Regions from separate parts of the Pseudarthrobacter sp. MDT1-56 genome, predicted to be linked through region 1. Evidence: riboswitches for the same ligand, from Rfam matches in the RefSeq annotation. Region 1 holds a riboswitch; each other region holds the start of a gene.

What was found. A riboswitch is a leader RNA that binds a small molecule or an ion and turns the genes downstream of it on or off. The one in region 1 is predicted to bind S-adenosylmethionine.
Region 2: it holds a riboswitch for S-adenosylmethionine, as region 1 does, so the genes downstream of both, AC50YC_RS05970 (aminotransferase class V-fold PLP-dependent enzyme) here and AC50YC_RS10190 (cobalamin-independent methionine synthase II family protein) in region 1, are expected to answer to the same signal.
Region 3: it holds a riboswitch for S-adenosylmethionine, as region 1 does, so the genes downstream of both, AC50YC_RS12020 (bifunctional o-acetylhomoserine/o-acetylserine sulfhydrylase) here and AC50YC_RS10190 (cobalamin-independent methionine synthase II family protein) in region 1, are expected to answer to the same signal.

Annotation. Positions count from the first base shown of each region.
Region 1 covers NZ_JBWZCK010000006.1:99,372-106,190, forward strand. The annotation lists gene AC50YC_RS10165 (HAD-IIA family hydrolase) at 1-368, opposite strand, end outside; gene AC50YC_RS10170 (TrmH family RNA methyltransferase) at 421-1,095, shown strand; gene fbaA (class II fructose-bisphosphate aldolase) at 1,278-2,297, shown strand; gene AC50YC_RS10180 (DUF3151 domain-containing protein) at 2,300-2,728, shown strand; gene AC50YC_RS10185 (uracil-DNA glycosylase family protein) at 2,806-3,438, opposite strand; gene AC50YC_RS10190 (cobalamin-independent methionine synthase II family protein) at 3,611-4,819, opposite strand; SAM riboswitch class I at 4,831-4,935, opposite strand; gene AC50YC_RS10195 (adenylosuccinate synthase) at 5,221-6,510, shown strand; gene AC50YC_RS10200 (CoA-binding protein) at 6,732-6,819, opposite strand, start outside.
Region 2 covers NZ_JBWZCK010000003.1:211,275-218,093, forward strand. The annotation lists gene hisN (histidinol-phosphatase) at 1-351, shown strand, start outside; gene AC50YC_RS05965 (glutamyl-tRNA reductase) at 459-1,808, shown strand; SAM riboswitch class IV at 1,932-2,045, shown strand; gene AC50YC_RS05970 (aminotransferase class V-fold PLP-dependent enzyme) at 2,080-3,558, shown strand; gene AC50YC_RS05975 (class I SAM-dependent methyltransferase) at 3,650-4,408, shown strand; gene AC50YC_RS05980 (metal-dependent transcriptional regulator) at 4,445-5,158, shown strand; gene AC50YC_RS05985 (fluoride efflux transporter FluC) at 5,145-5,558, shown strand; gene AC50YC_RS05990 (fluoride efflux transporter FluC) at 5,555-5,929, shown strand; gene AC50YC_RS05995 (hypothetical protein) at 5,992-6,363, shown strand; gene AC50YC_RS06000 (hypothetical protein) at 6,412-6,546, shown strand; RNA gene ssrA (transfer-messenger RNA) at 6,671-6,819, opposite strand, start outside.
Region 3 covers NZ_JBWZCK010000007.1:197,728-204,546, reverse strand. The annotation lists gene AC50YC_RS12050 (glycine C-acetyltransferase) at 1-206, shown strand, start outside; gene AC50YC_RS12045 (NAD(P)/FAD-dependent oxidoreductase) at 290-1,414, shown strand; gene hutI (imidazolonepropionase) at 1,426-2,631, shown strand; gene AC50YC_RS12035 (histidine phosphatase family protein) at 2,666-3,346, opposite strand; gene AC50YC_RS12030 (CPBP family intramembrane glutamic endopeptidase) at 3,411-4,193, shown strand; gene AC50YC_RS12025 (VOC family protein) at 4,301-4,939, opposite strand; SAM riboswitch class IV at 5,144-5,259, shown strand; gene AC50YC_RS12020 (bifunctional o-acetylhomoserine/o-acetylserine sulfhydrylase) at 5,324-6,640, shown strand.

The DNA of each region.
Region 1 (6,819 bases):
GCTTCGCCGATCGTGTAGGCGCGGTTGCCGGAATCCGAGCCGCGCACCTGGTCCTTGAGGAACTGTGCGGTGGCCAGGGCGGAGGTCCAGATGTTCTCCTCCGGGATTTCCAGGCCCGAGCTCTTCAGCCTGGCGGCGAGGTCCCGGGGCGTGAAGATCGAGTTGTTGGTCAGGACGAGGAAGCGCTTGGACGTGTCCACCCAGCGCTGGATGAGTTCGGCAGCGCCCGGGATGGGCTGGTTTTCGTGCACCAGGACACCGTCCATGTCGGTCAGCCAGCACTCGATTTCCTGGCCGCTGCGGTACACGGATTTCGATGAAAGCACGTGGTCCGAGTCTTCCCTGTGGTCTGCCTGCTGCTCCGCCATGCTGTCCTCCGCCGATAATGTGCCGATGCCAGTCCCAGTCTAATGTTGAGTCGTGACTGAACCAGAGATCCCCAGCGAAACCCTTTCCGGCACTGTGGCCGAGGAGGAGGCCAGGGCGGAGGTCGGCGTCGGCCCCTGGGAAGGGGAACTGCCGGAGGGCGATCACTGGGACCCGGACCTGCTGGCGGACGGGGACCGCCGCAACGTGGTGGACAAGTACCGCTACTGGAAGCACGAGGCGATCGTCGCGGACCTGGACTCCAAGCGGCACAATTTCCATATCGCGATCGAAAACTGGCAGCACGACATGAACATCGGCACGGTCGTGCGCAGCGCCAACGCGTTCCTGGCCAAGGAGGTCCACATCATCGGTCGACGCCGGTGGAACCGCCGCGGGGCCATGGTCACCGACCGGTACCAGCACGTCCGCCATCACCCGACCGTCGCGGAGTTCGTGGAGTGGGCGCAGGGGGAGGGCCTGGCGATCATCGGCATCGACATCTTCCCGGACTCCGTCCCGCTGGAAACCTACGAACTGCCCAGGGACTGCGTGCTGGTGTTCGGCCAGGAGGGCCCGGGACTTTCCCCCGAGGTCCACGAAGCGGCCGTGGACACTTTGTCGATCGAGCAATTCGGCTCGACTCGCTCGATCAACGCCGCCTCGGCCGCCGCCATCGCGATGCATGCCTGGATCCGCCGGCACGTGTTCAACCAGCTCCCGGGGTAGGGGAGGGGGCGGCCGGTGCGCGCTGTTGACCCGGCGAACGGGGTCACCCGCGGGCGAGTATTACAGGCGCGAGTGACCGGAGACACTGCCCGGGCGCAGGAATGGCTAGGATGGTTCCTAGCCGACGAGGTTCACTCCAGGGTGAGCCCAGCCCGCAGACGAAATTCACTTTAGGAGTCAGCATGCCCATTGCAACCCCAGAGATCTACTCCGAGATGATCGACCGCGCCAAGACGGGTGGCTTCGCGTTCCCCGCCGTTAACGTCACGTCCTCCCAGACCCTGAACGCGGCCCTCCGAGGCTTCGCCGAGGCCGAGTCCGACGGCATCGTCCAGGTCTCCACCGGCGGCGCAGCCTACTGGTCCGGCGCCTCCACCAAGGACATGGTGGCCGGCTCGCTTGGCTTCGCCGCGTTTGCCCGCGAAGTCGCCAAGAACTATGGCGTCAACATCGCCCTGCACACGGACCACTGCCCCAAGGACAAGCTGGACGGCTTTGTCCTGCCGCTGCTGGCAGCCTCCGAAGCCGAGGTGAAGGCCGGCCGCAACCCGCTCTTCAACTCCCACATGTGGGACGGCTCCGCCGAGACCCTGCAGGAAAACCTGCGCATCGCCCGTGAGCTGCTGGAGCGCACCGCTGCCGCCAAGATGATCCTCGAGGTCGAGATCGGCACCGTCGGCGGCGAGGAAGACGGCGTCGAGAACGCCATCAACGACAAGCTGTACACCACGGTCGAGGACGCCCTCGCCACCATCGACGCCCTCGGCTCCGGCGAGAACGGCCGCTACATCACGGCGCTGACCTTCGGCAACGTGCACGGCGTCTACAAGCCCGGCGGCGTCAAGCTCCGCCCGGAGATCCTCAAGGACATCCAGGAGCAGGTGGGCGCCAAGATCGGCAAGGCCAACCCGTTCGACCTGGTGTTCCACGGCGGCTCCGGCTCCTCCGAGAAGGAGATCGCCGACGCCGTCTCCTACGGTGTCATCAAGATGAACATCGACACCGACACCCAGTACGCCTACACGCGCCCCGTGGTGGACCACATGCTCCGCAACTACGACGGCGTGCTGAAAATTGACGGCGAGGTCGGCAACAAGAAGCTGTATGACCCGCGCGTCTGGGGCGCCTCCGCCGAGGCCGGCCTCGCGGCCCGCGTGGTCGAGGCCGCGCAGCAGCTCGGCTCCACCGGCAAGACGTTCTAGGCATGTCGGACGAGTTCCGCAAGAACCTGATGGGTCCCGAGCCCACGCACCTGCCTGCCGAGACGGAAGTCTATGCAGCGCTTGATGCGGGCCAGGAAGCCCTGGACCTGGTGGAAAAGCACCCGACCTCCTCGCTGCTCTGGGCCGTGCTGGCCGAGGAAGCGTGGAAAGAGGGCCGGACCATCGATTCCTACGCCTACTCCCGTGTCGGCTACCACCGCGGCCTGGATTCGCTGCGCCGCAACGGCTGGCGCGGCGTCGGGCCCATCCCGTGGGACCACGAACCGAACCGCGGCTTCCTGCGTGCCCTGTATTCGCTGGGCCGGGCGTCCGCGGCGATCGGCGAGGCCGAGGAACCGGAGCGGATCGAGAAGTTCCTCAAGGACTCGGACCCCTCCGCCAAAGCAGCCATCGAAGCCGAAAAGCGCTAGCCTCAACGCGGAGCGCGGCTTAAAGTCCGACGGCAGGCGTCCACCAGAAGGTGGGCGCCCGCCGTCGTTAATGCGTGCTAGCTGGTCTTGGCCAGACCGGTGCGGGCCATGGCGTCCGCGTAGACGGTGCCCATCTCTTCGAGGTACTGCTCCTGGCGGGCCGGAGTGCCGGCGAAGGCGCGGCCGCTGAGCGAGCGGACCTTGTAGGTCTTGAGGCCGCGGCGCCAGATCATGGGCACCTCGGTCTTGAGGAGCAGGTTCGCGAGGCGGTTGGCCTCGGTGCCGTGAGCCACAATCACTGAGGCGCGGGGCACGACGGCGAGGAACTTCAGCAGCGGCTTCAAACCTGCGGAAATCTGGTCCGGCGTGAACTTGCCGTTGGGCTCGCCCGGGACGTACCAGGGGTGGACGTTCCAGGGCATGACGTACTCAGGGCGCAGGCCAAGCTTCCACTGGACGCCGAGCAGGCGGGTGGCCGCTTCCTCGTCCCCGGCGGTGATGAAGCCAGACTCATCCTCGGTTCCGATGTTGGAGAAGAGGCTGATGATGCGGCACTCGTCCACGTCGTGCATCGGGTCCACATAGGGGACATTGGTGCCAGCTTTGGTCGCCTGCAGCGTGTCGCACAGCTCGTTGACAGCCGCGACGCTAGGTTCGTAGCGGCGGCTCAGAAGCTGTTCGCGGGAATTTTCAGTGGCCAAGGCTGTCATATATTGCTGAGTCTCCTGCGGGATTGGTGAAGCTGCCAGACCGTACGCGGGCACGCCGAGCACCGGGCACGCCAAGTACGGTGTGGTTTGAAAATGTGGTGTTGACCGATTCCTGGTCGATCTTTATTAGTCTATCAAGCCCTGCGAAATGACGTTTCTTCCCGGCGCCTGGTTACCAGAGCCGGGTGGTGGCGCGGCGGGCGCCTTCCCCCAGGGATTCCAGCTTGGCAAAGGCGATTTGCGGGTGCACGCGGCCGCCAAGACCGCAGTCTGTGGAGGCAATCACATTTTCCCGGCCCACCAATGTGGCGAAGCGTACGATCCGGTCCGCCACCAGATCGGGGTGCTCGACGACGTTGGTGGCATGGGAGACGACGCCGGGGATGATGACTTTTCCGTCGGGGAGCTTGGTGTCCTCCCAGACGCGCCATTCGTGCTCGTGGCGGACGTTGGCGGCCTCGAAGGAGTAGCCGCCCGCATTGATCTGCAGCACGGAGCCGATGATGTCCGCGAAAGGAATGTCCGTGGTGTGCGGGCCGTGCCAGGAACCCCAGCAGACGTGCAGCCGGATCTGCTCCTGGGGAAGGTCTCGCAGGGCCCAGTTTGTGGCTTCAACCCTGAGCTGGATGAATTTGAGATAGTCCGCCAGGCTAGGTTCCGGGTTGATCTGGTCCCAGCTTTCGGCCAGCGACGGATCGTCGAGCTGGACCGTGAGCCCGGCGTCGATGATGGCCTTGTACTCCTCCCGCATGGCGTCCGCGCAGGCGTACAGGAGTTCCTCGTCGGTCTTGTAGTACTCGTTGGCGACGCGGGCGCAGGAACCGGGAGAGAGGGAGGCGACGAAGCCGTCGGTCAGCCCGGCGGCGGCCAGGCCGGTTTTGAGGTTGGCGATGTCCGAGCCCACGAGGGCCTGCCCGGTGTAGTGCAGCGGGCCGGCAATTTTCGGCTGCGTGACACTCTTGCGGTGCGCCAGGATTCCGGAGGACGGATCGTCGTAGGCCTCGTTGAACTTCTGCCGGTCGCGCCGGTCCGGGAAGGAGGTCAGCACAATGTTGCCTGGTGTGGAGCGGTGCACCGCGGCGTCAGCCCAACGGTCCACCTCTGTCGGCTCGAGGCCGCCCAGCCGGCTGAAGGAGTAGTTCCACCACGCGCCGTAGTCCACTGAGCTGGACATCGTGTGCCCGTATTCGCCGTCGTTGGGGATACCGATGCCGAGGTCCTTCTGGCGCTGGACGATGTCCACCACGGACGTTTCCAGCAGATCCAGGAACTCGGGGGAGACGCCGTCTGCTTCCTTGGCCTCGTTCGCGGCGATGAGCTCGGGGGTGCGGGGCAGCGAGCCGGCGTGGGTGGCGCGGATATGGTCGGTGTTGTGGCGCATGGGGCGCTTCCTTTCCATCGGTCCTGGCGGTAGCACCGTTGCCGTCACATTGCTGTGTCCGGGCAGGGTTGCTGCGGCGTCAACGGTCCAGGTCCCTCGGCCGCTCGGGATGGTCAACTCTCACTCAATTCCACCGGGCGGGCTTGCGCAAGTCCGGGCGCCGGAGTTCCGCTGGCTGGACGCACGGTCGCAGGCCGTGCCCGGCGGGAAGTCCATTGGATGGTCAAATGAGCTGCCGCGACCCTGATCGGCTAAACTTGGGTGGTAAGAGCCCCGGACTCTGGCGTTGATGGATCGAGCACAGCGGTAGATTCGGGGCATTCTCATGAACGGTGCTGAGCTCCGGTGACCACCCCGGTGAGTCATACGGACTTTGGCCCGAACGAATGGGGGAGGATCCCATGCCAGCAATCGTGATCGTCGGAGCCCAATGGGGCGACGAAGGCAAAGGTAAGGCCACTGACCTGCTTGGTGGCCGAGTCGACTACGTCGTCAAGCCCAACGGCGGCAATAATGCCGGGCACACCGTCGTCGTAGGCGGTGAGAAGTATGAGCTCAAGCTCCTTCCGGCCGGCATCCTGAGCCCCAACGCGGTTCCGATCATCGGCAACGGCTGCGTGGTGAACCTTGAGGCGCTGTTCCAGGAAATCGACGGCCTCGAAGCCCGCGGCGCCGACACCTCCAAGCTGCGCGTCTCCGCCAACGCCCACCTCGTGGCGCCCTACCACCAGGTCCTGGACAAGGTCACCGAGCGGTTCCTCGGCTCCCGCGCCATCGGCACCACCGGCCGCGGCATCGGCCCGGCCTACATGGACAAGGTGGCCCGCCTCGGCATCCGCGTGCAGGACGTCTTCGACGCCTCGATCCTGCGGCAGAAGGTTGAAGGGTCGCTGCGCCAGAAGAACGAACTCCTGGTCAAGGTCTACAACCGCCGCGACATCGAGGTGGACGAGATTGTGGAGTACTTCCTGTCCTTCGCCGAGCGCCTCCGCCCACTGGTCATCGACAGCACCTATGTCCTGAACACCGCCCTGGACGAGGGCAAGGTGGTCCTGATGGAAGGCGGCCAGGCCACCTTCCTGGACGTCGACCACGGCACGTACCCCTTCGTGACCTCCTCGAACCCGACGGCCGGCGGCGCCTCCGTGGGCTCGGGCATCGGCCCCACCCGCATCTCGCGCTCCATCGGCATCATCAAGGCGTACACCACCCGGGTCGGCGCAGGTCCGTTCCCTACGGAGCTGTTCGACGACATGGGCATGTACCTGCAGAAGACGGGCGGCGAGTTCGGCGTCAACACCGGCCGGCCGCGCCGCTGCGGCTGGTACGACGCCGTGCTGGCGCGCCATGCCTCGCGCGTCAACGGTTTCACGGACTACTTCGTCACCAAGCTGGACGTGCTCACGGGCATCGAGCAGATCCCGGTCTGTGTGGCCTACGACGTCGACGGAGTCAGGCACGATGAAATGCCGATGACGCAGACCGAGTTCCACCACGCCAAGCCGATCTTCGAGTTCTTCGAAGGCTGGACCGAGGACATCACCGGCGCCCGCACCCTGGAGGACCTCCCGGAGAACGCCAAGAACTACGTGCTGGCCCTGGAGAAGCTCTCCGGCACGCGCTTCTCGGCCATCGGCGTCGGTCCGGACCGCGACCAGACCATCGTGATCAACGACCTGATCAACGACTGACGTTCCAGAAGCTGACGCACGACGGCGGCGGGTCACCTGAAAAGGTGGCCCGCCGCCGTCGTTAAGCCCCTGTTCCCGTTCCCTGTCCCTCAACGGTCCATCGAAGCCCCGCCGGGTCCCGGGCTGAGGCGCGGCGTACCGATTACCGCGGCGCTTTCAGACGGGCGCGGCTGGGACCCGGGGTGCGCTCGTCCGAAAGCGCCGCGGAAACGTGCAGGGGGCTAGGCCAGGACCTGCCGCTTGGAGGAAATGACCCCGGTATCGAAGCCGGCCAGGTGCAGGCCGCCGTGGAACCGGGCATGCTCAATC
Region 2 (6,819 bases), on a different contig from region 1:
TCCAAGCTCTCGGACGCCTCCCTGTCCTATTCCAGCCTGGGCGGCTGGAAGCAGCGCGGCAACCTCGACGAGTTCCTTGACCTCACCGAGAAGGTCTGGCGGACCCGCGCTTACGGCGACTTCTGGTCCTACTGCCTCGTGGCCGAAGGTGCCGTCGACATCGCCTGCGAGCCCGAACTGAACCTCTACGACATGGCCGCGCTGGTCCCGATCGTCACGGAGGCGGGGGGACGCTTCACCTCCCTCGAAGGCGAAGACGGCCCCTTCGGCGGCAACGCCCTCGCCACCAACTCCATCCTGCACTCGGAGGTTCTCAAGCGCCTCAACCCGGGCCTGGACGACCTGCTCTAACAACCCGCTTCCAAGGATTCCCCAACCTCCCTGTACGACTCTGTCAAAGACGCCGGCCCCGACAGCCGGCCTCAAGACTAGGGCATCTTTTTGGGAGGAGAGCAGCCTTGTCTGACACACATCAAGCCTCGATTCGCGGCACCTCCGTCGTCAGCCCCGTTCTGCTGGTGCTCGTGGCGAAGTACCGGGACCTGGACCCCGCGTCCGCCGCCGCCCTGCACGCCGCTTCCGCCGGGCTCGCACAGCATATTCTTACCGGCAGTCCGCCCGTCGCAGCATCCGTGGTCCTGTCCACCTGCAACCGATTCGAAATCTATTGCGAAGTCCCGTCCCTGGCGGTCCTTGAAGCCGCTCGCGCAGACGTCCTCGATTCAGTCCAGTTCTGCTCCGGGCTGCCAACGATCCGCCTTTCGGCCCTTTTCGAGGAACTCCGGGGAACCACGGCTGTCGAACATCTCTTCGCCGTTGCAGCGGGCCTGGACTCGGTCGTTGTGGGTGAGCGCGAAGTCGCCGGCCAGGTCCGGCGCGCTCTCGCCGACGCACAGGCCGCCGGAACCACCAGCGGGCGGCTGGGCAGGCTGTTCCAGGCCGCGTCCCGCACGGCCAAGGATGTCGGGGCTCAGACCTCGCTCAGCAACGCGGGCAGATCCATCGCTTCGGTCGCCTTGGACCTCGCCGCCGGAACGAGGCGGGCCGGGACCACCGGGACGTCGGCCGTTCTCTTCGGTACCGGTTCCTACGCCGGTTACGTGGCGGAGCTGCTCAGGAACCGAAAATGTTCCGAGATCTCCGTCTTCTCCCATTCCGGCCGCGCGGAGGCCTTCGTGGCGGCCAGGGGCGGTAGAGCCATCTCCGCACAGCAGTTGCCGGCAGCCGTTGCCGGATCCGATCTTGTCATTGGCTGTAGCGGTGCAGGGGTCCGCGTCGACGCTGCCGCCCTCGCCCGGTGGCGTGCGGGTGCGGCGCGTCCCCTCACCGTCATCGACCTCGCTCCCAGCCACGATTTCGACCCGCACGTGGCGGAACTGCCGGGGGTGGACCTCATTACGCTGGAATCGGTCCACCTCGCCGCTCCCCCGGCGGATGCCGAAGCGCTGCGCCTCGCGCGCGCCCTGGTCCGGCAATCGGCACGCCACTTCGAGGAGCAAGACGCGGCCCGCGCTGTCGATGCCGCCGTCGTCGCCCTGCGCGAGCACCTCCAACAGGTCCTGGTGAGCGAAATGGAGCGGGTCAGCAAACAGCACGCCCGGGGCGCCTCGACTGAAGACGTCAACCTCGCCCTCCGGCGCATGATCCGGCGCGTGCTCCATACCCCGACGGTCCGCGCCCGGGAGCTCGCCGCCCTCGGACGCCAGGACGACTACACGGCGGCGCTGCATACGCTGTTCGGCCTCAGCGTCCAGGCCGACAATGAGGCTGCCGCCCCGACCCCTGAGCGGGGTATTGCTGCCTCTTGATCGTCGCGCCACGATCCGCCTTGGGGCTGTCCGGTAATAACCGGCGCGCGCCTCGCGTAACAAACGGCTTCACATTCATGTCCCGCCTTTCTGCGGCAGCAGGCATGTCCTAGGCTCGAAGCAGGTCACGAGTGCCAGCGCTAAACCCCGGTTTGCTGGCCGGCAACCCTCCATTCGCGGTGGGGTGCCCCGGGTGACGACCTGGCCGGTCCGGAACGGACCCGGCAAGCGCGGATCCCCGGTGTGTGGGGTCCTTTTCGAGCGAGGTCCCATGACTACTGCCACCATTCCTGCCACCCCTGACTTTCAGACCGGCGCCAGCCAGGCCCGTCCCGACGCGCGGTTCGCCGTAGCCCGACGGCCGCTGGCCGCCGTGACCGGCGCCGAGATCCAGGCACCGCTCATTCAGGGCGGCCACGTCCGCTACGCCAACCTGGACTACGGCGCCTCGGCCCCTGCCCTGTCCGTGGTCTCGGCCTACCTCAACGAGATCCTGCCGTACTACGCCAGCGTCCACCGCGGCGCCGGCTACGCCTCGCAGATCAGTACCTCGGTCTACGAGAACGCCCGCACCATTGTCCGGGAGTTCGTGGGCGGCCGGCCGGACGATGCGGTGATCTTCACCCGGAACACCACCGATTCCCTGAACCTGCTGGCCGGGTGCCTGCCCGCCGTCGACGGCGTGCACACCGGCGAGGTGCTGTACCTCGACATTGAGCACCATGCCAACCTGCTGCCGTGGCAGCGCGTCCCGCACCGCAGCGTCATCGCCGCCCCCACCCTCGCCGCCACGCTGGAACTGCTCCGCGCGGAGCTCGCCCACAGCGGCGTCAGCCTGCTCGCCGTGACCGGCGCCTCCAACGTGACCGGCGAGATCCTGCCGATCCGGGCCCTGGCCGCCCTGGCCCACGACTACGGCGCCAGGATCGTCGTGGACGCCGCCCAGCTGGCGCCCCACCGGCGGATCGACATCGCCGCGGACGACGTCGACTACCTTGCCTTCTCCGGGCACAAGCTCTACGCACCGTTCGGCGCCGGGGTTCTGATCGGCCGTCCCGACTGGCTCGACGCCGGCACCCCGCACCTGGCCGGCGGCGGAGCCGTGCAGGACGCCAGGATTGACAGCGTCAGTTGGACCACCGGCCCGGCCCGGCATGAAGGCGGCTCCCCCAACGTCCTTGGCGCCGCCGCCCTGGCCCGGGCCACCCAGGTGATCGCCGATCTGGACGCGGACCAGTGGCACACGCACGAAAACGCCATCCGGTCCTTCCTCGTTGAGGGCCTTGCCCGGATTGACGGTGTGACGGTCCACCAGATCTTCTCGGACAGTGCCTCCTTCGACTCTCCGGCAGGCGCCGGGCCTGGCAACGCCGCGGGCACCGCCACCGGTACCGGCACGATCGGCGTCGTCAACTTCTCGGTGGAAGGCTACGACGCGGGACTGGTGGCGGCGTACCTGTCCGCCGAACACGGCATCGGGCTGCGCGACGGCCGCTTCTGCGCGCACCCCCTGCTCCGGCGGCTCGGGCTCCCGTCGGGCTCGCTGCGGGCCAGTTTTGGTGTGGGGTCCCGGCTGGAGGACGCCCAGCGGCTGCTCGCCGCCCTCCAGGAACTGCGCCGGACCGGCCTCGGCTGGGACTACGTCGTGGACGCCGGACGCTGGGTGCCGTCCAACGACACCCGCAGCTACCCGCACTGGGCCCCCAACACGCCCGGCACCGCCGGCGCGGCCCCCTGCACCCAGGACTGACAGCCCGCTGAGGTCCGGCGGGGAACCACCGCCCCTGCCGCGTGCGGTAAATTCGAAAGGTACCATCCGGACCTGTCGAAGGAGATCGCACGTGGCACGCGGCGGACCCAAACTGCATCGGGAACGGCGCCAGGAGCTGGGGCAGAGTTTCCAGGACGGCGGGGAACACTACGACCGCGTCCGTCCCGGGTACCCCGACGATTCGGCCGACTGGCTGGTCCCCCGGAACGCCAGGGACGCCGCGGACCTCGGCGCCGGCACCGGGAAGTTCACCGCCCTGCTGGTCGCGCGCGGCCTGCACACAGTCGCGGTGGACCCGTCCGCCGACATGCTGGAACAGCTGCGCCGGACGCTCCCGGGCGTCACCGCCGTCGAGGGTACCGCCGAGCGCACCGGACTGCCCGCCGGGGCGTTCGACGTCGTCACCGTCGCCCAGGCCTGGCACTGGTGCGATCCGCTCCTGGCCAGTGCAGAAATCGCACGGATCCTCCGCCCCCACGGGGTACTGGGGCTGACCTGGAACCAGCTGGACACGTCCGTTCCCTGGGTGCACCGCCTCTCACGCATCATGCATGCAGGCGATGTGCACAAACCGCACTTCACACCGCCCCTTGGCCCGGAATTCACGGGACTGGAGAGCCACCTCACCCGATGGGAAGATCCGGTGCGGACCGCCGACATCATGGAGCTGACGAAGTCCCGCAGCTACTACCTGGCCGCCAGCGAAACAACCCGGGCCAAGGTCCTGGGCAACCTCGACTGGTACCTCCACGAGCACCTTGGCCACCGCCCCGGCGAGGTCCTTCCGCTCCCCTACCTGACGCAGAGCTGGCGGGCCGTCCGGGCCTGACCGTCTCCGGCGCCGCCTGACGGTAGGCTGGAAACTGTGAAGACCAGTCTGCCCTCCTCCTCGATCGAGGACTACGTCAAGGTCATCTACTCCTTTACGGAGTGGCAGGACAAGCCCATCACCTCCACCCAGCTGGCCCAACGGCTCGGCGTAGCCAACTCCTCGGTCTCCGAAATGGTGCGCAAGCTCAAGGACCAGGGCCTCGTGGACCACCAGCCCTACAGCGCCATCACGCTGACGGCCGACGGCGTCCGGCTGGCGTTGTCCATGGTCCGGCGGCACCGGCTCATCGAAACCTTCCTGGTCCGTGAACTCGGCTACCGCTGGGACGAGGTCCACGACGAGGCCGAGCTCCTGGAGCACGCCGTCTCGGACACTTTTATCGACCGGATGGCAGCCAAGCTCGGGAACCCGGTGCGGGACCCGCACGGCGATCCGATCCCGGCCGCAGACGGTTCCATCGTGATGCCCGCTGCCTACCGGATGAGCGAACTCGATGACGGGCATACGGGCCGGATCACCCGCATCAGCGACGAGAACCCTGAATTGCTGCGTTACCTTTCCGCCGAGGAGATCGATCTGGACGCGGACGTGGAGGTCCTGGGCCGCAAGCCGTTCGGCGGCGCCCTGGTGGTGCGCATCGGATCCGGTGCGGCCCGGCACGAGTTCGACCTCGCCGAGGAAGTCGCCTCCGCCCTCTGGGTGCACAGCGAGTCCGGCCATCCCGGCTGCAGCCTTGAGCGAAACTAACGGCTGGCGTGCGTGGGCGGCCGTCGCCGTCGGCGGACTGATCGGCACGGAACTGCGCTACGGTGCCGGGCTCGTGTTCCCCGAGACAGCGGGCTCCATCCCTTGGACCACCCTGGTGATCAACGTCGTCGGCAGCTTTGTCCTGGCGGCCCTCACCACGGTCTGGATCGCCCGGCCAAAGACCGCCTTCTGGCTGCGTGCCGGGCTCGGCCCCGGACTACTGGGTTCCTTCACCACCTTTTCGGCCGTGGTGTTCGCCATCGACCAGCAGTTCCGTGGTGGCTTCCATGCCAGCTGGCTGGGCTACCTGGGCCTGTCACTGGTCCTGGGCCTCGGCGCCGCGGCCGCCGGCTGGAAAACGGGCAAGGCCCTGGCCGACCTGAGCGGCGGGGCCTCATGATTACCGCCGTGCTGGTGGGACTCTTCGGCGTCGCCGGCGCCCTGCTGCGCTTCGCCGTCGACTCCTGGTTTGCGCACCACCCGGGGCGCCATCCGCACTGGCCCTGGGCGACCCTCACCGTGAACGTGGCGGGGTCCTTCATCATCGGCGCCGCCCTGGGGCTCACGGGCCAGCTGGGGCTCGGTGCCGAGTGGCAGTCCGGCCTCTCGACCGGGCTCGCCGGCGGTCTCACCACCTTCAGTTCCTGGACCACCGCCACGGTGCGTCTGGTGAGCGAGACGCGCTACCGCGCCGCCGCGCTCAACGTTGCCGCGAACCTGGCCGCCGGCCTTGCGGCGGCAGCCCTCGGCCTGGCCCTCACGGGGCTGTGACGAGCCTTACTCCGGCGTCCTGACGGCGATTCGGGGACCGTCCCATCCCGTATCGTTGAAGGATGGTTACCCGACGTGAAGCAGCCCAGATCCTCGACATTCCGCTGGAAATGGCCCACCGTCACGGCATCCCGCCCCGGCTGAGCGACGCCGAGCTCGGCGACCTCCTGGACAACCCGCCGGCCTGGCTCGTGCAGTCCAAGGCCAACCGCACCGGCAAGCGCCCCATCTGGGTCCAGCTGACCTGCGCGGTGTGCGGGTTCTCCGAGGCGGCCCGGCCGAAGAAGTGGTGGCCGGAGTTCACCTACGTGTGCTGCGCCCACCACGCGCCGTACGAGATCCCCGGTGTGGCTGTCGGGCTGGTCCGCAGCGAGTATGAGGGTGTGGGCAGCCGCTTCGTCGGCATCGTGGACGTTGCGGTGCCCGAGGCGTAACTTAATATCAGGGGGCATCCCGGCCCCCTGCTGTGAGGGAGCGCCCACATGCCTGACAAAACGCCGCACCGGAGCATGGCCAAGAAACCGGTGAAAACCATCAAGGAAAAACGCGCCGAGAAGAAGTCCAAGAACGTCGCGGAAACGCACACGGACCCCGTCGCCCACATCAAGAAGCGCTGAGCACGGCCCGCCCGCCGGGCAGCCGCTTCTGCCCACAGACGGGCAAAACAGAAGGCCGGAAGCTGACGCTTCCGGCCTTTTGTGTGGAACTTTACGGGGTGGAGCACCGTCTCCGGGGCTCCGATGGTGGAGATGGGGGGAATTGAACCCCCGTCCGATGTCGTGTTGTCAGGGCTTCTCCGGGCGCAGTTTGCGTCGGATTTTCTCGGCCCCAGCCATGCTGCAAACAGCTGGCTGATCCGGGCCCAGTCATCAAAGAGTCCCGTTCACCCC
Region 3 (6,819 bases), on a different contig from region 1:
CGGTCATGTTCGGCGACGCCGTGATGGCCGCCAAGGTGGCGGACGCCATGCTGCACCACGGCGTTTTCGTCACGGCGTTCAGCTACCCCGTCGTCCCGAAGGGCGCGGCCCGGATCCGCGTCCAGCTCTCCGCCGCTCACAGCGCCGAGGACGTGGAGGCCTGCGTAAAGGCCTTCGTGCGCAGCCGCGCCGCCGTCGCCGGCTGAACGGGCTTCACCGGAAAAAGCAGAAACGAGGTTGCGGCGCCACAAACGGCGCCGCAACCGCTTCCGTCTGCAAGGATGGACCCATGTCAGCTAATTACGATGTCGTGATTGTCGGCGGCGGTATCGCCGGCCTGTCCCTTGCCTCGGCCCTGGCCGGAAAATGCAGCGTCGCGCTGGTGGAAGCCGAGCAGACCCTGGCGTACCACACCTCGGCCCGCTCAGCCCGGCAGCTGATCCCCAGCTACGGCCCGCCTGCGGTCCAGGAGCTCACCCTCCGCACCCTCGCACTGATCGCCGCCCGGGACGCCACCCGCCCGGAACCGGTGCTCTCACCGCGCAGCTTTCTGCTGATCGGCGACGACGCCACCGTCCGGGAGCAAGCCAGCGGCCACATGCGGCCGATCACCCACACCAAGGCCCTGGAACTCTGCCCGGCCCTGCTCCCGGACTCCTTCTCCGCCGCCGGCCTGGACACCGGGTCTTTCGCCTGCGACGCGCCCCTGCTGCTCGAGGACCACCGCCGGCATGCCGAAGCCAACGGGGTGGACATCATCACCGGCGCCCGCGTCCACTCGGCCCAGCGCCTTGGCTCCGGCTGGGAACTCGGCGCCGGGCAGGAGGGCTTCCAGGCCGGCGTCGTGGTCAACGCCGCCGGCGCCTGGGCCGACGAGCTCGCCGTGCTCAGCGGCGTCGAGAAGGTCCAGCTGCAGCCGTACCGGCGCACCGCGGCGATCGTCGACGTCGAGCACCCCCTCCCGGAAGGCAGCCCCATGGTGGCCGCCGCCGACGACTCCTTCTACTTCCGCCGCGACGGCGAGCAGGTCCTGATCTCGCCGTCGGAACACGAACCGAGCGGACCCGAGGACGCGCAGCCGCACCCGGGGGACATCGAAAGACTCGTCGCCCGGCTCAACACCATCACCACCTTGGGCATCCGCGGCGTCCGCCAGGCCTGGACGGGGCTGCGGACGGAAGCGGCCGACGGCGTCCCGGTCGTGGGGTTCGACGCCGAAGCCCCCGGATTCTTCTGGCTCGCAGGCCAGGGCGGCTACGGCTTCCAGACCTCCTCCGGCATCGCCGAACTGGCTGCCGGGCTGATCCTCGCCGGCCAGGGCGCCGGCTCTGCCGCAGACGGCAACACAGCCACGGGTCCGGCATCCCGGACAGCGGAGGCGCTGGCTGCGACGCGCTGGTCCATCCGGCGCTGAACAATGGACTCATGAGCACCCTGATCACCAACATCGCCGAGCTGATGACCCAAGACCCGGACCACCGGGTCCTGAAGGGAGCAGCCGTGGTGATCGAAGGTGAACGGATCGCCTGGCTGGGGCGGGTGGCGGACGCCCCGGCCGCCGACACCTCAGTCGACGCCGGCGGCCGTGCCCTGCTGCCGGGCTGGGTGGATTCGCACACCCACCTGATCTTCGCCGGGGACCGGACCGCCGAGTTCGAGGCCCGGATGGCGGGGGAGAGCTACAGCGCCGGCGGGATCGCCGTGACCACCGGCGCCACCCGGAATACAAGCGATTTCGACCTCACCCGGCTCGCCCTGGGCCGCGTGGCCGAGGCCGTCTCGCAGGGCACCACCTACCTCGAAACCAAGACCGGTTACGGCCTGGACATCGACAACGAAGCCCGCAGCGCCCGGATCGCCTCCACCGTGGTGGACGAGGTCACCTATCTCGGGGCCCACCTTGTTCCGGCCGGCATGGACGCCGAGGAGTACACGGACCTGGTCTGCGGCGCCATGCTCTCCGCCGTCCGGCCGTTCGTGCGCTGGGCCGATGTCTTCTGCGAGCGGGGTGCCTTCACCGAGGACCAGTCCCGGCGCGTGCTCCAGGCCGGCCGGGACGCCGGGCTGGGCCTGCGGGTGCACGGCAACCAGCTGGGCGAAGGCCCCGGCGTGCGGCTCGCGCTGGAATTCGGTGCGGCCAGCGTGGACCACGTGAACTACCTGTCCGCCGACGATCTCGACGCCCTCGCGGCCAGCTGGTCCGGCTGGGACGGGGCGGCTAGAGGACGCGGCACGGTGGCAACGTGCCTGCCGGCCTGCGATCTGTCCACCCGCCAGCCGCTGGCGCCGGGCCGGGAACTGCTTGACGCCGGCGTGCAGATCGCACTGGCCTCCAACTGCAACCCGGGCACCTCCTATACGAGCTCGATGGCGTTCTGCGTCACCACCGCCGTGCTCCAGATGGGCCTCAGCGTGCACGAGGCCGTGCGCGCCGCGACCTACGGCGGCGCGCTGGCCCTCGGCCGGGAGTCCGGGAACGACGCCGACGGCGAACGCGCCGTCGGCTCGATCGCCGTCGGCCACCGCGCGGACCTGCACCTGCTGAACGCGCCGTCCGCCACCCACCTGGCCTACCGGCCGGGCATGCCGCTGACCCATGCCGTCTGGCGCGCGGGGGTCCGCGCCCGCTAGGTGACAGCCCGGGTACCGGGCGGCACTGCGGCTGCTAGAAGAACATCGGCGGGGCGTCCAGCACCGTCTCATCGACACGCCGGGCCTCCCACTGGCTGAACGGTTTGTCCAGCTCGTACTTGCCCTCCCCGGTGCGGTGCAGGGTGCGGACCTCGGCGTTGTCCGGATTGTTGAGGGACTCGAAATACTCCACGGACCAGTGGAACCAGCGCATGCAGAACAGCCGCATGGTGAGCCCATGGGTGACGAACAGGGCGTTGGGGGCGTAGCTGGGTTTGGACCAGTGCCGGTACAGCGTCTCCATAAACGAGGAGATCCGGTCGTAGACATCCGAGCCGGACTCGCCTTCCCGGAAGCGGTAGAAGAAGTGGCCGTAGGCGTTCCGGAGTTCCTTCTGGTCCTCGATCTCACCGGCGATCTGGAAGTTGGCCCAGTCCTGCTCCCGCAGCCGCGGCTCCTCGATCACCCGCTCGACCAGCGGGCCGAGGTTGAGCGCCTCGAGTGTCTGGTAGGCCCGCAGGTAGGGGGAGACATACACACACACCGGACGGCCGTCCAGCAGCCGCCGGACCTGCTCGCCGGCAGCCCGGGCCTGTTCCGCGCCGAGTTCGGTCAGCGGAATCCGGTAATCGGGCACCCGGTTGTAGATCGAGGTGTCGGCGTTGGCGGCGGACTGGCCGTGCCGGATCATGATGATTTTCCCGGGCGCACTCATAAACCCCAGCATAGGCGGCAACGCCGGTAAGGCAGGGCCAACCAAGACCGGGCAAGATAGGAACATGCTCGTTCCCTCCCGCCGCCGCCTGCGGTTAGAAGTCTGGATCGTCCTGGGCCTGTCCCTGGGGCAGTCCGCCGTGTACTCGGTCGTCCAGTTGCTGGACAAGCTGACCCGGGCGCCGCTGGCGGAGGGGACCTCCACGCTGAACCGTTCGCAAAGCAGCCGCGAATACTTCGACCTCACCTACCAGCTGCTGGATATCTTCTTCGCCCTGGTGCCGGTGGTCCTGGCACTCTATTTCCTCACCGACCACCGGACGTCCGGCCTGTCCGGCGGCGGCAGCCACGGCGTCACGGCGTTCCAGAAGCTGGGGCTCAACTTCGCCCGCCCCGGCAGGGACCTGCTGCAGGGGTTCGGCCTGGCGGCGCTGATCGGTATCCCGTCGCTGGGACTGTACGCCGCGGGCCGGGCACTGGGCATTACGACGGAGATCATCCCCAGCGCGCTGGACGCCTACTGGTGGACCGTGCCGGTGCTGGTCCTCTCCGCGATCCGGCACGGGATCGTGGAGGAAGTGATCGTGGTGGGCTACCTGCTGGACCGGCTGGGCAAATTCGGCTGGAGCCTGCCGCTGGCCATCTTCACCAGTTCCATGCTGCGCGGCAGCTACCACCTCTACCAGGGCTTCGGCCCGTTCATCGGCAACGCCATCATGGGCGTTATCTTCGCGCTGGTCTACACCAAAACCCGCCGCCTGATGCCGCTGGTGATTGCCCACGCCGTGCTGGACATCGTGGCGTTCGTCGGTTTCAGCCTCTTCGGCAGGTCCATCGGGTTGGGCTGAGCCGCGGGCCGGGCAGGCGCGCCGGGAGTTAAAAGTTATCGGCCGCCATCGGTGGGTGACGTCATTGGCACCCGCTGATGGCGGCCGAAGTGTTGGGCGGTGAAGCGTCAGATGGTGACGGCTCCGGAGGCCGTCTCGAACGTGACGGAGAGGATGCCGGGCGTCCCACGGGGGGCGAGCCAGTTCACGGCCACGTCCTCCAGCGGCTTCTCGACCGGGACTCCGAGCCATTCGGTGACACGCTCCGCCGAGCCGGCAATCGTGAGGGCGGACATCTTGACATTGCTCTCGTAGGCCTTGGACGGGTGGAGTTCCGGATCGCCCTCCCACTTGAGCATGTAGGGCACCTGGGGATCGGCGATCAGCCCGAGGATGCCGATCTGCTTCCAGACCAGTTCGCGGCCGTCGGGGAACTTGCGGTTGCCGTTGACGGCGGCGCGGCCGAGCCGTTCCTCGAACGGGGCGAGGTCGTCGACTTCGACGCACCAGCCCATCCAGCCGCCGCCGGCTTCGGAACGGGCGCGGACGGCCTGGCCGAAGGGGGCCTTGTCGGACGCGGGGTGGTTCAGGACCTCCACGACCTCGAGATACTTGTGTCCCGCGAGCGGGATGATCATGTTGCGGGTCCCGAATCGGGGGTGTACTCCGCCCTTCACGGCTTCTACGCCGAGGGCAGACGCAATTCGTTCGGTGGTGGCAGCGAGGCCATCTTGTTCACAGGCGTAAGAGACGTGATCCATGCGCATGCCCTCATCTTGACACTTTGTGATGCGGCTCTCAGCTTAGGCTCTCCTAACCGTGGTGGGATGTCATTTTTGGGGGCTCCCCGCCGGGTGCGGCCCCGCGTCACGGCGGGGAAGTGGCCGGTCTTTTGCGCCCCGCCGGCCGCGCAACTTCATCTTCGTCACAAAGCTATCCACGGCCCGCAACCGGTTCCTAGACTGGGGTCAGGTCATGAGTGCCAGCGCACAGCCCCGGCTAGCTGGCCGGCAACCCTCGTCACGCGGTGGGGTGCCCCGGGTGAAGACCTGGCCGTCCGGCGCCCGCCGGAGGGCAAGCGCGGCGCCAGTGCCGACCCGGGCCAGGGGGCTCCGGGGCTGCCTGTGCCCGGTCCCCTAAGGAGTGTCCCGATGTCCAGTGCCTGGTCCTTCGAAACCCGCCAGATCCACGCCGGCCAGGAGCCGGACAGCGCCACCGGTGCCCGGTCGTTGCCGATCTACCAGACGACGTCGTTCGTCTTCCCCAGCGCCGAAAGCGCCGCCAAGCGCTTCGCCCTCGCCGAACTCGCGCCCATCTACACCCGGATCGGGAACCCCACCCAGGACGCCGTGGAACAGCGGGTGGCCAGCCTGGAAGGCGGACTGGCGGCGCTGCTGCTGAGCTCCGGACAGGCCGCGGAGACCCTCGCGATCCTGAACGTTGCCGAGGCCGGCGACCATGTGGTGGCCAGCCCCAGCCTCTATGGCGGCACCTACAACCTGCTGGCGCACACGCTGAAGAAGTTCGGGATCTCCGTGACCTTCGTGGAGGACCCGGACAACCTTGAGCAGTGGCGCGACGCCGTGCAGCCCAACACCAAGTTGTTCTTTGGCGAAGTGGTCTCCAACCCGCGCCAGGACGTGCTGGATATCGAGGGCATCTCGCAGGTGGCCCACGAGGCCGGGGTCCCGCTGATCGTGGACAACACGCTCTCCACGCCCTACCTCATCCGCCCGATCGAGTGGGGTGCGGACATCGTGGTGCACTCCGCCACCAAGTACCTCGGCGGCCACGGGACCGCGATCGCCGGCGTGATCGTGGACTCGGGCAACTTCGACTTCGGCAGGGACCCGGAACGCTTCCCCGGCTTCAACACCCCCGACCCCACCTACAACGGCCTGGTCTACGCACGGGACCTCGGCAAGGACGGTGCCCTTGGCGCCAACCTCTCCTACATCCTCAAGGCGCGCGTCCAGTTGCTGCGCGACCTCGGCTCGGCGGTGTCCCCGTTCAACGCCTTCCTTATCGCCCAGGGCCTCGAGACCCTGAGCCTGCGCGTGGAGCGGCACGTCGCCAACGCCACCCAGGTTGCGGAATGGCTCGAGGCCAGGGACGACGTCGAATCGGTCGCCTATGCCGGGCTGCCGTCCAGCCCCTGGTACGAGCGCGGCCGCAAGTACGGCCCGAAGGGGACCGGCGCCGTCGTCGCCTTCAACATCGCCGGGGGAGCGGAGGCCGGCAAGCGCTTCGTCGACGCCCTCGAACTGCACTCGCACGTGGCCAACATCGGCGACGTGCGCTCGCTGGTCATCCACCCGGCGTCGACCACCCACAGCCAGCTTTCCCCCGAACAGCAGACCGTCGCCGGCGTGAACCCGGGCCTGGTCCGGCTCTCCGTGGGCCTGGAGCACATCGACGACATCCTCGCTGACCTCGACGCCGGATTCCGCGCAGCCAAAACCGCCTGAGCCAAGTCAGCGCCGAATTTCCCCACCTTTGCGGGCATGACGCCGGGAATCGCCGATACTTCGGGGCGAGCCGCCGGACACGACCTTCGAAAGTGGGGAAACTGCGGTGCTGACGCGTACGGCTGTCACATGGAAGTCACAATCTTCGCCATTCCGCCGCCACATTTCGTAGACTCAGT